DNA from 4 places in the Lysinibacillus sp. FSL K6-0057 genome. Region 4 is predicted to be linked to each of the others. Evidence: riboswitches for the same ligand, from Rfam matches in the RefSeq annotation. Region 4 holds a riboswitch; each other region holds the start of a gene.
What was found. Region 4 has a riboswitch for thiamine pyrophosphate ahead of thiT (energy-coupled thiamine transporter ThiT). Riboswitches for the same ligand answer to the same signal wherever they lie in the genome.

Region 1: linked by a shared signal. The riboswitch ahead of MHB40_RS12925 (ABC transporter substrate-binding protein) and the one ahead of thiT (energy-coupled thiamine transporter ThiT) in region 4 are both predicted to bind thiamine pyrophosphate.
Region 2: linked by a shared signal. The riboswitch ahead of thiC (phosphomethylpyrimidine synthase ThiC) and the one ahead of thiT (energy-coupled thiamine transporter ThiT) in region 4 are both predicted to bind thiamine pyrophosphate.
Region 3: linked by a shared signal. The riboswitch ahead of thiM (hydroxyethylthiazole kinase) and the one ahead of thiT (energy-coupled thiamine transporter ThiT) in region 4 are both predicted to bind thiamine pyrophosphate.

Annotation. Positions count from the first base shown of each region.
Region 1 is NZ_CP152047.1:2,634,513-2,636,718, forward strand. Features, by position in the region: gene MHB40_RS12920 (thiamine-binding protein) at 1-7, opposite strand, end outside; gene MHB40_RS12925 (ABC transporter substrate-binding protein) at 9-1,004, opposite strand; TPP riboswitch at 1,159-1,269, opposite strand; gene parC (DNA topoisomerase IV subunit A) at 1,390-2,206, opposite strand, start outside.
Region 2 is NZ_CP152047.1:264,994-267,199, forward strand. Features, by position in the region: gene MHB40_RS01205 (AEC family transporter) at 24-953, shown strand; TPP riboswitch at 1,023-1,137, shown strand; gene thiC (phosphomethylpyrimidine synthase ThiC) at 1,278-2,206, shown strand, end outside.
Region 3 is NZ_CP152047.1:3,744,734-3,746,939, forward strand. Features, by position in the region: gene MHB40_RS18565 (acyl--CoA ligase) at 1-872, opposite strand, end outside; TPP riboswitch at 1,063-1,160, shown strand; gene thiM (hydroxyethylthiazole kinase) at 1,248-2,015, shown strand; gene thiD (bifunctional hydroxymethylpyrimidine kinase/phosphomethylpyrimidine kinase) at 2,003-2,206, shown strand, end outside.
Region 4 is NZ_CP152047.1:4,333,176-4,335,381, reverse strand. Features, by position in the region: gene MHB40_RS21725 (SMC family ATPase) at 1-366, shown strand, start outside; gene MHB40_RS21720 (hypothetical protein) at 408-530, opposite strand; gene MHB40_RS21715 (DUF4870 domain-containing protein) at 586-909, opposite strand; TPP riboswitch at 1,037-1,144, shown strand; gene thiT (energy-coupled thiamine transporter ThiT) at 1,278-1,838, shown strand; gene map (type I methionyl aminopeptidase) at 2,001-2,206, shown strand, end outside.

The DNA.
Region 1 (2,206 bases), 1.7 Mb from region 4:
TTGCCATGTTAATTGGCCTCCTTTTTAGGTAAGAAATCATTTGTAAAGGCTTGTTTCGCATCAAACTCGCCCTCTAGTACATGATTGCTAGACATCCATTTTGCATAGTTTTCCCACACAGAAAGCTTTTGCTCTCCCCATTGCTTGGCATCATCCTGATATTTATCTGCCAGCCATTCCTGACTTTTATGCACTAGCTCTTTATCTAAATCAGGAGCCGCTTCGATTAACATATCAGCTGCTTCACTTGGGTTTTCTATTGCGTATTCATAGCCTTTTGATGTAGCTGCAACAAAGGCTTTGACAACATCAGGGTTGTCCTGTAGCATTTTTTCATTCGTAGCTAGAACAGGTGTATAGTAATCCAATTGATCACTATAATCCGTTAGATACAGCATATTAATCTTTTCCCCACGTAGCTCAGCTTCAATCCCAGTCCATGCATAATAAATCCAAGCAAAATCAATGTCTTTTTCCATCATTGTGAAGAAATCTAAATCCCCTGCATTGACGATATCTAACTTATTGATATCTGCCTTTTCTGTTTGCATTAATGATTGGAGAACGGCTTGCTCTAATGGCGCACCCCAACCACCATAAGTTTTACCTTCAAAATCCTTTGGCGATGTAATGCCTTTTGATGCAATAGAAGCAAAGCCAGATGTATTATGCTGAATAATCGCTGCGATAGAGACCAGCGGCACATCTTGTACACGCGCCTGTGTAATGCCTTCCTGATAGCTCACGCCAAACTCTGCCTTTCCAGAAGCAACAAGCTGATCTGCGCCCGCCTCACCAGGCATAATTATCTCAACATCTAAGCCCTGTTCCTCAAAATAACCGAGTTTTTTTGCGACATACAGACCTGTATGATTCGTATTCGGTGTCCAATCCAGTACCACAGACACCTTTTTCAGCTTGTCAGTTGCCTGCTTGTCCTCTTTTTCACTACAGCCCACTAAAGTCAAAAGTGCTGCCAATAGAATAAATAACCATTTTTTCATGCGAAAGCCTCCCAGTTTGTAATATGAAAGTGTTCATGAATGAATGTTGTCACCAGAAGAAAGCGTATACAAGGTTTTCAAACTACTGCCTGAAAACATAAAAAAACGCCTAGGATTCCTCCCAGACGTATTACAATCATTCTTCAAAACTTTGCTTTTTTGAATAGATGTTCCCTACGCTGGTACGAGCCAAATCAGGTTCAAAGGGTCAGCGTCTATCGGACACAATCTCAGCTAGCAACTACTAGCCCCCCTACATTCTTTCGCTATGAACTTTTCGATGATTATTATACCCATAGTTACACTTAAATGACAAGCTGCTATTTTTGAATAGCGATTGCATTCAAGACAAAAGCCCAGTTCTCCTAAGAGACTGGGCATGATATTAGCTAGGTTTCTGTTCTTTTTTGACTGTTAATACATGGGAAATCGCCCCATCTGTTGCAATATCCACTTTAAACGAACCGTTGGAATGGCGATCTGCACGAGACAATGCTTGTACAGCAATCACCTCTTGAACGCCTTTTTCGGTTTCAATCACAACCTGCTCCTCGTCTGTCGCTTGAATAACTGCCACAATTCGGTGAGGATTTGCTTTTAACTCTGTTAATACTTTTAGTCCACGTTTTGCACGACTTGCTACTTCAACTTCAGCGACATTCATTTTCTTCACGGCTCCACGCTGTGTCACAATCACTACATATTGTGTAACATCAGGCTGTAGCACATTGACACCAACTAAGGCTTCTCCATCTTTTAGCGTGATCCCTTTCACACCGCCTGTTTTCACACCTGTAACGGGTAGTTCCTCCATCGGGAAACGAATCGCATAGGCTGTATCCGTTGTTAGCATCAGTTCTACATCATCCGTCACAAACGATGCATAGATCATCGCATCACCAGCCTTGACGTTCATCGTTTTAATTGGCTTTGAATAACGTGTTACCGCATAGTCTGCGAGTGGTGAGCGCTTAATTTGACCATCTTTTGTGGCTGTGAAGACATACATATTTGGCTGTTCAAATGTTTCAAAGCCATAAACCGCAATAATCGATTCATCTTCCCCTGTTGGGACAATACTGGAAATATGCTGGCCCAGGTCCTTCCAGCGTATGTCAGGAAGCTCATGAACAGGCTGATAAATATAATTGCCACGATTTGTGAACAGTAATAGATGGTGCTGTGTATTTAAGTTTGCTTCA
Region 2 (2,206 bases), 990 kb from region 4:
AACACTGGAAGGGGGACATTGATATGATGTATCTCGGAATGATTTTCTTTCAAATTGTTGTACCTATTTTAGTGTTACTTGTAATAGGCGCTATACTACAAAAGAAATTTCGCTTTAACTTAAAAGCATTGTCTCAGCTTATTACATATTGCTTTATGCCAGCGGCTGTTTTTGTAAATTTATATGAAACACATGTAGAATTATCTGTTCTGGGAGAAGTCGGATTATTTATTGTGCTCTTTATCGGTAGTCAAATGATACTCAGTCATTTGATGGCGAAAGGGCTAGGTTTAGCCAAAACAGAGGCAGCAGTCTTTAAAAATAGTGTGGTGCTTATTAATTCTGGCAATTACGGTATTCCAGTGGCTCAAATGATTTTTGCTACGCAACCTATTGGCGTAGCCATTCAGGTCATGCTTGTAATCTTTCAAAATATGACTACTTATACATATGGTTTGTACAATTTAATTTCCTCTACGAAGTCGGGTATGACAATCATCAAAGATTTCTTTAAAATGCCCATTATTCATGCACTGATTATAGGCGTTGCTATGAACTATTTTGATATTGGTATACCGCAGTTTATCAAAATACCGGTAGAGCATGTGGCAGATGGATTTATTGCTGTGGCATTAATTACCTTGGGTGCGCAATTGTCACAACTTGAGATCAAATCAATGTTTAATAAAACGGTCTTTGTCAGCTGTTTTACACGATTAATTATTGGACCAGCTGTTGCATTAGTCATTATTTATGTATTGGGATTAGATGGAGTCGTCGCACAATCACTGTTTATAGCCAGTGCCTTTCCAACATCTCGTAATAGTTCTAGTCTAGCATTGGAATATGATGTAGAATCAGCAACAGCCGCGCAAGCTGTTTTATTTTCAACTATTGTGAGCTGTATAACCGTAACAATTGTGATTTATTTTGCAGAAGTATTATTTACCTAGTTAGTTGAAAGATAAAAAATATAACTTCCATCTCTTAGTAATATCTGCTACACTAGCATCAAACTAAATAGTATTAACTAGGGGAGTCTGATGAGTCAGGCTGAGAGAGAAACGCTTAGAGGTTTCTTGACCCTTTGGACCTGATCTGGCTCATACCAGCGTGGGAAAGTTAAGAAGCTATTGCAGAGTATGCAATTAATAGACCTTTACATTCATGGCCGGATCCAAATAATTATTTTGGATTCGGCTTTTATTTATTTGATTGTTGGGGTGAGCTAGATTCGGTCCTTGTATCAAAATACATTTAAGGGAGAGAAGTAGCTCATGTCAGTAGTTAGTGAAAAGAATATTACGATTATGTCCAGCTTTGAAGGAAGCAAAAAAGTGTATTTGGAAGGATCGCGCCCCGATATTTTAGTACCTATGCGTGAAATCGCATTAAGTCCCACAACAGGTAGCTTTGGGGATGAAGAAAATGCACCTATTCGAGTATATGATACGAGTGGGCCCTATACAGATCCAGCCTACCAAGTAGATATTACGAAAGGTTTACCTGCCTTACGAAGTTCATGGATTCAAGAGCGGGGCGATGTAGAAGAATATGAGGGGCGCTCCATTAAACCAGAGGATAATGGTTTTCGTCGTGCAGATGACCCGCGTAATCATGAAAATGTCTTTCCTGAATTAGCAAGAAAGCCTTTACGTGCTAAAAAAGGTAAAAATGTAACACAGCTTCATTATGCGCGAAATGGCATTATAACACCTGAAATGGAGTTCGTAGCCATCCGTGAAAATATGGACCCTGAATTTGTTCGTTCAGAAATTGCAGCAGGGCGAGCTATTATGCCTTCTAATATTAATCACCCTGAGGCAGAGCCAATGATTATTGGCCGTAATTTCCATGTGAAAATCAATGCAAACATTGGGAATTCGGCGGTATCTTCGTCCATTGCAGAAGAAGTTGAGAAAATGACGTGGGCAACTCGATGGGGTGCAGATAACATTATGGATCTTTCAACAGGTAAGCATATTCATACAACGAGAGAATGGATTATTCGAAATGCTGCAGTGCCAGTGGGAACTGTGCCAATTTATCAGGCTTTAGAGAAAGTGAATGGCATAGCAGAGGATTTAACATGGGAGGTATATCGTGATACCCTCATCGAGCAAGCCGAGCAGGGTGTTGATTATTTCACTATTCATGCAGGTGTCCTTTTACGCTATGTACCACTTACGGTAAATCGTGTAACAGG
Region 3 (2,206 bases), 590 kb from region 4:
CGAATTGCACTTAAATCATATTCATGTAAATTTTCAAGCGCTGCCATAAAACGATATTCTGTTGGTGTACAGCATAGTACATTGATTTTGAATTTTTCAAGCAATGCTAAATAAGTAGCTGCTTCAAATTTACCTTTGTAGACAAATGCGGTAGCACCACTACCCAAAGTAGCAAGAAACGGACTCCAAATCCATTTTTGCCATCCTGGTGCTGCAGTTGCCCAAACAATATCATTTTCATGTACACCCAGCCAATGTGGTGCTGTTGTTCGTAAATGTGCATAGCCCCAACTATGAGTATGCACCGCTGCTTTCGGATTTCCTGTTGTTCCGCTTGTATAGGCTAAAAATGCATTGTCAGTGCTTTTAGTCGGGATAGGGTTTATGTAGGTTGTAGGTTGATTATGCATTTTTTCAAGTATGTTCTGCCAAGGTTCGTGTGCATGCCCTATGACAAATTGCAATATGCCTTGTAAATTCCCCACTTCATCAAATTGTTCAATATAAGGTTCAAATGCAATAACCGCTTTAGCATTGGCATGGTGAATACGATATTCAATATCTTTTGTTCTTAACATTTCTGAGCTTGGAATAATGGTTAAACCCGCTTTCAATGCAGCAATATACACAATATAGGCTTCCACTGAACGTGGTACCATCACTAAAATGACATCACCTTTCTTTAAGCCTTGCTTGGTGAAAACATGTGCTGCTTGATTCGCTTTTTCCAATAAATGTGCATATGTAATAAATTGGACGTCTTGATTTTCTTCATAAATGATTAAAGCATTTTTTGTTGCATCCTGCGCATATTTTTCAATTTCCTCTGCTATGTTATACCATTCTGGTGCAACTAAATCTTGTCTTTTCATGGCAAATGCCCCCTTTTGCTATGACACATTATAAAACTCCTTTTTCATTATTTTCAATGGTTTACACTCAATTTCGTTAAAGTCATGACAACTATCATACTTTGCTATATGGCATCAGTCACGTTTTGTTTATAGGAAAACTAGTTATTGAATACATATGAAAAGTATGGTACATTTTGGTCAACTAAATACAAGATTGCAGGGGGACTCGCAAGAGTTGAGAAGGTAAAACCTGACCCTTTGAACCTGTTAGTTAATACTGACGTAGGGAGCAATAGACATCGTTTTTTACAGATGAAAGGCTCTTTTTCGTGCATTTTTACACAAAAAGAGCCTTTTTTGCATGCTTACGTCCATCCACAGAGGAGGACTACAATGATATTTCAAACAATTCGTCAACAGCAACCACTCGTCCATTGCATCACCAATTATGTAGTGGCAAATTTTCAAGCAAATGGTTTATTAGCAATAGGTGCCTCACCGGTAATGGCTGATGACAGCCAAGAGGTAGAGGAAATGGTAGCGATTGCTCAAGCACTATTAATTAATATTGGAACGCTTAATGATCGTACAAAAAGCGCCATGCTATTAGCAGGTAAAAAAGCGAATGCACTTGGTATTCCTGTTATTTTAGATCCTGTTGGAGTTGGAGCCACAACTTATCGTAAGGAAACTGTCAAACATTTACTTGAGAACATACAATTTGCTGTGATTCGCTGTAATCTTGGCGAGCTTGCTGCAATAGCTGGTGTAGATTGGCAACAAAAGGGGGTCGATAGTGGTCATGGCTCCATCGCTATGGAAGCAGAAGCCACATTATTGGCTCAACGCTATCAATGCATAGTTATTGTAACGGGGGAACGTGATTTTATAACTGATGGTAAGCATAGCCAATGGATTGCTGGCGGTCATCCACAAATGACGGAAGTAACGGGTACAGGTTGTTTACTAAGCGCAATTTGTGGTGCTGCCTATCGTGTTGGACCTAACCCTTACCAGCAATTAACAGAAACACTTACTTACTATAAAAAAGCAGGTGTACTAGCATCAGCATTTACTGCAGATATCGGTGATTTTCAAATCGCCTTACTTAATGCTATACATCGTTTGTCAAAGGATGGTGAAGCTTCATGCATATTGTAACGACGATTGCTGGCTCAGATAGCGGAGGCGGTGCTGGTATACAGGCTGATTTAAAAACATTTCAGGAATTAAAAGTGTTTGGCACTTCTGTCATTACAGCATTAACTGCACAAAATACATTGGGTGTAACAGGCGTTTACCCAATTGACGTTTCCTTTATAAAAAAACAATTCGAGGCCTTAGTAGAAGAT
Region 4 (2,206 bases):
GCAAAGCAAAGTGGACTTGGTCTTGATGTTTATGATGCCTATACGGATCAATTACGAGATGTTAAAACATTATCAGGAGGCGAAAAATTTAATGCTTCGCTAAGTCTTGCTTTGGGAATGGCAGATGTGATTCAAAGCTTCCAAGGTAATATCCATATTGAAACGATGTTTATTGATGAGGGCTTTGGTTCACTCGATGAGGAATCACTAAATAAGGCAATTGATACATTAATTGATTTACAGGATTCTGGTCGTATGATTGGCGTTATTTCTCATGTACCTGAATTGAAATCTGCGATGCCAGCAGTTTTACATGTAGAAAAAACATTGAATGGACATAGTCAAACACATTTTGAAGTGAAATAAAACGAAGGCGTATTTCCGAAAAAAAGGAATACGCCTTCGTTTTATTTTTTTCGAGGTGTGGCTGTAGGCGTTGTTCCCTTTTTTGCAGCCATTACTTTTCTGACGATAGGAATAACAATCGGTGCTAACTTTACGGCGGTTTTCACAACGTTTGATACTTTCATCCAAAAACAGCTCCTTTTACAATTACTACTACCTGTTTCTCTTAAAAATAAAACATTAACGGATAACGCGAACAGCCTGAATAATATTCCAGATCACAATACCAAGTGAGACGAGGGCATAGATGGCGAATGAAGCAAACCAAATAATCATCACTGTATTATTACTGGAGGTTGGATCTAAACTAAATGTGGAAAAAACAAAGACAATAAAGAACAGGATGCCAAAAACAAAAGGAATTAAATGAGAGACAAGTGCACGAATCGAATGTTTTTTTACATCACTATCTTTTGTCACAATGTACACAATTAATGGAACGATGAAAGGGGCGAAGAAAATACTAAGATAACTAAAGGCAGCTAAAATTTTTTGATTCTCCATAGTTGTACCTCCTTTTTTAATATTTACGCATGAATAATAGCAAAGTTTCAAAAAAATAATGTATGGAAGAGGTTGTAATCCTCCTAGCCTTTGCGTACAATGAAAATGTTCAAATAAATTCAGATGTAACGACCACAAGGGGAGCTGATGATGTCAGCTGAGACTGGGCACGTAATGCCTTGACTCTTCGAACCTGTAAGTTAACGCTTGCGTAGGGATGTGGATAGAAACCGACACTTGTACGATGTGAGGCTCTGTCCTGGCATCGTTTTTTCATTCTTGGGGGAAAATGGTGTCAGAAAGAGACATATCAGCGCATTTCTATTCCTGCTCTTGTATCCTACATCGGAACAAAGGAGAGAATATGTATGGACAAAAAAAGACTGTTAATGCTAGTGGAGATTGCGATATTTGCAGCAATTGGGCTAGTACTTGATCAGGTATCCTTTAAAGTATGGGCACAAGGCGGCTCAGTTAGTCTTGTCATGGTACCTATTATGTTAATCGCGTTTCGTTGGGGCCTAGTAGCTGGGCTAACAACGGGACTACTTGTGGGTGTTATGCAAACAATGTTTGGTTCCTATATCGTGCACTGGCTACAAGGATTACTAGATTATGGTGTTGCTTTTACAGTTGTAGGATTAGCGGCAGTTGTACGTGGACCAGTGTTGGACGCTGCTAAACATATGAACAAAACAAAAATGGCACTTTATATTATAATAGGTACCGTTTTCGCAGGCTTCTTACGATACGCGGCACATACAATTGCTGGTGCTGTATTTTTTGCAGAATATGCTGGCGATCAAAATGCTTGGATCTATTCCATCATCTATAACGGTACATATATGCTACCAGCAACTATATTAACGGCTATCGTTGGTGTTCTTTTATTCACAGCCGCTCCACAATTAATGCAAAGAAAAGCTTAATGCAAGTCCCTTCACATGAGTGGGGGGACTTTTTTGTTGTGAATAGCTCTTTTAGCACTTTGCAAAGTAGGAAAGCATACAATATTTAAAGCGTTTATCGTTATACGCATAAAAAGTTATGTTATATTAAAGAATAGATATTAGATGAAAGGGACGTTATACATGATTGTAAAAACACAAGAAGAGATTGAAGCTTTTAAAAAAATAGGACGCATTTGTGCTGAAATTCGCGAAGCGATGAAAGCTGCAACAAAACCAGGTGTTACAACACTTGAACTAGACGAAATTGCTGGCCGCATGTTTGCGGAGGCAGGCGCTATTTCTGGACCGAAGGGAGAATATGATTTCCCTGGGTATACATGTATTAG